2 linked regions of the Rhodovastum atsumiense genome follow. The protein of the gene in region 2 interacts with the protein of the main gene of each other region in a pairwise test. Links are inferred from orthologs where the notes say so. Each region holds a gene or a part of one and is shown on either strand. Other genes may lie near its edges.

Region 1 (2,929 bases), 5.3 Mb from region 2 along the record:
GCCTTCCCCGAAGTGAATGCCTCGCTCGGCCCGGACAAGGCCAGCCTGATCCTCAAGCGCTACACCCATATCGGCGTCGCCGTGGACACGCCGGAGGGGCTGGTGGTCCCGGTGATCCGGGATGTCGACCGCAAGGGCATCATCGAACTCAGCCAGGATCTTGGCACGACCTCGAAGAAGGCCCGTGAAGGCAAGCTGAGTGCCGCCGACATGCAGGGAGGCTGCTTCACCATCTCCAGCCTCGGCGGCATCGGCGGCACCACCTTCACGCCGATCGTCAACGCGCCGGAAGTGGCGATCCTGGGCGTGGTGCGGTCGCGCATGGCCCCGGTCTGGGACGGCACCGCCTTCCTGCCGCGACTGATGCTGCCGCTGTTCGTCTCCTACGACCACCGCGTCATCGACGGGGCACTGGCGGCCCGCTTCGCCCGCCATCTCTGCAACTCGCTCGAGGATGTCAGGCGCCTGGTGCTGTGATGCAGCCAATGCTTCAGGAGGGAGCGACGCGAGGATGACGGTGGAAATCACGGTCCCGGATATCGGCGACTTCAAGGACGTGCCGGTCATCGAGGTGCACATCGCACCGGGCGCCCAGGTGAAGGCGGAGGATCCGCTGATCACGCTGGAATCCGACAAGGCCACCATGGACGTGCCGGCGCCACGGGCGGGCACGATCGGCGAGGTGCGGGTCAAGGTCGGCGACCGTGTGTCGCAAGGCAGCGTGATCGCCTTACTCGACAGCGAGGAAGCGGCGGCCCCGGCCCCGAAGCCGGCCGTGGCAGCGGCGAAGGGCGACCACCATGCCGAGGTGCTGGTGCTCGGCGCCGGACCGGGGGGCTACACCGCCGCCTTCCGTGCCGCCGATCTCGGCCGCAAGGTCGTGCTGGTCGAACGCTGGTCCTCGCTCGGCGGCGTCTGCCTCAATGTCGGCTGCATCCCGTCCAAGGCGCTGCTGCATGCGGCCAAGGTCATCGAGGAAACCCAGGAGATGGGCCATGCCGGCCTGCGCTTCGGCCGGCCGGAGATCGACCTCGACCGGCTGCGCGACTGGAAGGACGGCGTGGTGAAGCGCCTGACCGGCGGCCTGGCGGGACTGGCGAAGCAGCGCAAGGTCAGCGTGGTCAGCGGCACCGGCAAATTCACCGCGCCGAACCAGGTCACGGTGAACGGCGGCGACACCACGCCGGTCACCGTCTCCTTCGACAGCGCCATCATCGCCGCGGGATCGGAGCCGGTGACCCTGCCCTTCATCCCGCATGACGATCCCCGGGTCATCGACAGCACCGGCGCGCTGGATCTGCAGGACGTGCCGAAGCGCCTGCTGGTGATCGGCGGCGGCATCATCGGGCTGGAAATGGCGACGGTGTACCACGCGCTCGGCAGCGCGGTGACGGTCGTGGAACTGATGGACCAGCTGATCCCCGGCGCCGACCGCGACCTCGTCACCCCGCTCGGCAAGCGCCTGGAGAAGCGCTACGAGGCGATCCACCTGAAGACCAGGGTGACGAAGGTGGAGCCGACGCCGGACGGGCTGGTGGCGCATTTCGAAGGCGCCAAGGCCCCACCCTCCGCCAGCTTCGACCGCATCCTGGTCGCGGTCGGCCGCCGCCCGAACGGGCGCGGCATCGCCGCCGAGGCCGCGGGCGTGGCGGTGGACGAGCGCGGCTTCGTGCCGGTGGACCGGCAGATGCGCACCAACGTGCCGCACATCTTTGCCATCGGTGACATCGTCGGCCAGCCCATGCTCGCCCACAAGGCGACGCATGAAGGCCGGGTCGCTGCCGAGGCCGCCGCCGGCCGGAACAGCCATTTCGACGCCAAGGTGATTCCCTCGGTCGCCTATACCGATCCCGAAATCGCCTGGGCCGGCCTGACCGAAACCGAATGCAAGGCGAAGGGCATCCCATACGGCAAGGGCGTGTTTCCCTGGGCGGCGAGCGGGCGGTCACTTTCGCTCGGCCGCGACGAGGGCATGACCAAGCTGCTGTTCGACGAAGCCACGCACCGCGTCATCGGCTGCGGGATCGTCGGCCCCAATGCCGGTGAACTGATCGCCGAAGCGGCGCTGGCGATCGAAATGGGAGCGGATGCCGAGGATATCGGCCTGACCATCCATCCGCACCCGACCCTGTCGGAGACGGTGGCCATGGCGGCGGAAGCCTTCGAGGGCACCATCACCGATCTCTACCTGCCGAAACGACGCTGACCTCAGCGCAAACAAGGGAGCAAACGGACCATGACGCTGCAACAGGAATTCGCCCAGCAACTGGAAGGCCAGATCGCGGTCTGGCAGGGACAGATCAAGGAGTACCAGGAGCGCCTGACCCAGGCGGGCTCGGATGCCCGCGCCTCCTATGAAAAAATGGGGGCGGAAGCCCGCACCAATTACGAGCGCGCGGTGCAGACCATGCGCGACAACGTCGAACAGGCCAGCCGGCTGCTGGCGCAGGCACGGCAGGCCCAGGAAGCCGCCTGGCAGGACATGCGCACGGCACAGCAGCGGGCCTTCGAGCAACTGCAGAAAGGCTGGGCGGACGCGCTGTCGCGCTTCGGCTGATCCGCCTGCATCCGCAACGGCGGCCGGGAGGGATCCCGGCCGCTACAGGAACAGCATGCCGGAACCAATGACGAGGGGGAAACCAGGCAATAGCCGTCGCCATCGGATGCCACGGCGTCGGCATGCTGCACTTGCTCAGTCAGTCGGACCACCCGGCCGCCCCGCGCGATCGCCATCTTGTGAACGCCGACCTGCATGCCCGTGCGCATGGGACCGGTCCGGCGGCGTGACGCCGGTGGCAGGCCATCTCCCCGCAGGGTCCGGATCATCCCCGAACCGGCACAAGATTGCCCCGGGATGCCGGTTCCTGGATTTCTATTGCTTGTATTTAACCAGGAATATTCTACCTTTGGTAGCCAGCGCAGTTTTCCG
Region 2 (3,000 bases):
GGGGTGCGGACATGGGTGCCGCGCACGGCGAAGCGGCGGCCGACCGGTTGCTCGGGGAAGGCCTCGCGGGTGCGTTCCAGCCAGCCCTCGGCTTCGGTGGCGCGGCGGACCGGCTGCACGGTGACGCCGGTGACCAGCGCCGCCAGGGCCAGGGCAGCGGCGAGTTCCGCCTCATGCGCCCCCTGGTCCTTCACGCCCTCGACCGTCCACAGGTTGGCCTCCTCGTCATGGAAGAAGCCGATGGTACCGCAGGCCTCGGCGAGGGCGGCCTCGTAGGCCTCCAGTGCTTCCGGCGGCACGGTGACGGAGACGGTTTCGAGCGCGGTGGCGTGACGGCGGGAAGACATGGGGCGTGTGGTTTCCTTTGGGCGGCAGGTCCCTCCCCCCGCCGGGGCGGGGGCAAGGATCATGCCTTTTCGACGAAGCGGTCGAGAATGCGCTTGGCGCCCGCCTTGTCGAAGGCGACATCAAGCTTGTCGTCCTCCGCCCGGGTCACCGTGCCGTAGCCGAATTTCTGGTGGAAGACGCGCATGCCCACCGTGATCGCGTCGGTGCGCGCCGGGCGGGCGGGCTGTTCCCAGACCTCGATGGTGCGCGGGCGGCGGGCCACCATGGGGGACGGACCGGCGAAGGCGGGGGGCGCGGTCAGGCGGCGTTCGCGCTGCAGCGCCGCCGAGCCGACCCGCTCCACCTCGCTGTCGGGCAGTTCCTCGATGAAGCGGCTGGGAATGCTGCTCTGCCAGTTGGCGTAGATGCGGCGGTTGGCGGCGTGGCTGATGATGGCGCGGCGGCGGGCGCGGGTGATGCCGACATAGGCGAGCCGCCGCTCCTCCTCGAGCCCCTTGGCGCCGTTCTCGTCCATGGTGCGCTGGCTCGGGAACAGCCCTTCCTCCCAGCCCGGCAGGAACACGGTGTCGAATTCCAGCCCCTTGGCGGCATGCAGCGTCATCAGGCTGACGCGCTCGCCCTCGGCGTTCTCCTCGTTCTCCATCACCAGCGAGACATGGTCGAGGAAGCCGGCGAGCGTCTCGAAATCGGCGAGCGCGCGGACCAGTTCCTTCAAGTTCTCCAGCCGTCCCGGCGCCTCGGGCGACTTGTCCTGCTTCCACATCTCAGTGTAGCCGCTCTCGTCCAGCATGGTCGCGAGCGTGACGACGTGGCCTTCCCGCTCCAGCTTCTCGCGCCAGCGGGCGAAGCCCTGCAGCAGCTCGCGCACCGAGTCGCGGGCCTTGCCGCGCAACTGGCCCCCCTCGGCGGCAAGCGAGGCGGCGACGGAGAGCGGCACCTGCTGCCCGCGCGCGATCTCGTGCAGGGCCCGCAGCGCCTGCTCGCCGAGGCCACGGCGCGGCACGTTGACGATGCGCTCGAAGGCCAGGTCGTCGGCCGGCTGGTGCAGCACCCGCATATAGGCGATGGCGTCGCGAATCTCCTGGCGCTCGTAGAAGCGCAGGCCGCCCACGACGCGATAGGGCACGCCGAGCGTGATCAGGCGTTCCTCGAAGGCGCGGGTCTGGAAGCCCGCGCGCACCAGCACCGCCATCTCGGCCGGCGAGTCGCCGGCGCGGCGCAGCTTCTCGATGCGGTCGCCGACCATGCGGGCCTCTTCGTCGGAATCCCACAGGCTGACGATGCTGATGCGCTCGCCGCCGGCCTCGGCGCGGCCGGGGCGCAGCGTCTTGCCGAGGCGATCCTCGTTATGGGCGATCAGCGCCGAGGCGGCGGCAAGGATCGGCGCGGTGGAGCGGTAATTGCTTTCCAGCCGCACGATGCGGGCGCCGGGGAAATCCTTCTCGAAGCGGAGGATGTTCTCCACCTCGGCGCCACGCCAGGAATAGATCGACTGGTCGTCATCCCCCACGCAGCAGATGTTGCGGTGGCCCTGCGCCAGCAGCCGCAGCCACAAATACTGCACGAGATTGGTGTCCTGGTACTCGTCGACCAGGATGTAGCGGAAGGCCCGGTGGTACTGCGCCAGCACCTCGGGATGGCCGCGCAGGATCTCGGTCACATGCAGCAGCAGGTCGCCGAAATCGGCGGCGTTCAGCGTGCGCAGCCGCTCCTGGTAGGCGACATAGAGCGCGCGGGCCCGGCCATTGGCGAAATCGGTGTCCTCGGCCGCGGTCACGCGGGCGGGCGGCAGGCCCTTGTCCTTCCAGCGCTGGATCATCGCCATCAGGGCCGGCGGCGCCCAGCGCTTGGTGTCGATGCGCCCGGCCTCCATCACCTGCTTGAGCAGCCGCAACTGGTCGTCGGCGTCGAGGATGTTGAAGCTGGAGGTCAGCCCGACCAGTTCGGCGTGCCGGCGCAGCATGCGCGCGCACAGGGCATGGAAGGTGCCGAGCCACAACCCCTCGGCGGGGCGGCCGAGCATGGCGGAGACGCGCTCGCGCATCTCGCGGGCGGCCTTGTTGGTGAAGGTGACGGCCAGCACCTGCCCGGGAAAAGCGCGCCCGGTCAGCAGGATATGGGCGAACCGCGTGGTCAGCACGCGGGTCTTGCCGGTGCCGGCGCCGGCCAGCACCAGCAGCGGCCCGTCGACCGTCTCCACGGCCTCGCGCTGCTCGGGATTGAGGCGGGTGAGGTAGTCGGTCATGCGTCGGGTATAGAACGGGGGGAGACCCCGGCCAACCGGCTCACCCGGCGGCCGGCCGGGCGTGCGCGCCCAGGATATGGGCGATGGCGTAGACCAGGTCGGGACGGTTCAGCGTGTAGAAATGGAACTCGTCCACGCCGTTGGCCTGCAGCAGCCGCACCAGCTCGGCCGCCACCACTACCGCGACCATGCGACGGGTCTCCGCATCCTCCTCCAGCCCCGCGAACAGATGGCCGAGCCAGGCCGGCACCCTGGCGCCGCACATGGCCGAGAATTTCACGGCCTGGGCGAAGTTGGACACCGGCATGATGCCGGGCACGATCGGCGCGGTGATGCCGGCGGCGAGGCAGCGGTCGATGAAGCGCAGATAGGTCTCCGCCTCGAAAAAATACTGCGTGATGGCGCGG

The links. Proteins that work in one complex are often made in the same cells at the same time.
Region 1: the proteins of NBY65_RS04220 (region 2) and lpdA interact in binary tests that used the Escherichia coli proteins (3 or more experiments, as listed by UniProt). The link is inferred for Rhodovastum atsumiense from one-to-one orthologs.

The regions. Positions count from the first base shown.
Region 1 is NZ_OW485601.1:6,246,489-6,249,417, forward strand. The notes cover bases 1-2,858. They hold lpdA (dihydrolipoyl dehydrogenase), read left to right. Parts: upstream 1-511; coding sequence 512-2,206; downstream 2,207-2,858. Other genes in these bases: NBY65_RS28130 (sll1863 family stress response protein), read left to right, coding at 2,237-2,557; NBY65_RS28135 (hypothetical protein), read left to right, coding at 2,855-2,858. Outside these bases: more of NBY65_RS28135, read left to right, coding at 2,859-2,929. UniProt on the Escherichia coli protein: Lipoamide dehydrogenase is a component of the glycine cleavage system as well as of the alpha-ketoacid dehydrogenase complexes.
Region 2 is NZ_OW485601.1:976,650-979,649, forward strand. What follows is about bases 1-2,929. They hold NBY65_RS04220 (ATP-dependent helicase), read right to left. Parts: upstream 2,594-2,929; coding sequence 407-2,593; downstream 1-406. Other genes in these bases: NBY65_RS04215 (50S ribosomal protein L11 methyltransferase), read right to left, coding at 1-347; metF (methylenetetrahydrofolate reductase [NAD(P)H]), read right to left, coding at 2,634-2,929. Also shown: more of metF, read right to left, coding at 2,930-3,000. UniProt on the Escherichia coli protein: A helicase with DNA-dependent ATPase activity. Unwinds DNA duplexes with 3'-5' polarity. Translocates on single-stranded DNA with 3'-5' polarity. Initiates unwinding more efficiently from a nicked substrate than double-stranded DNA.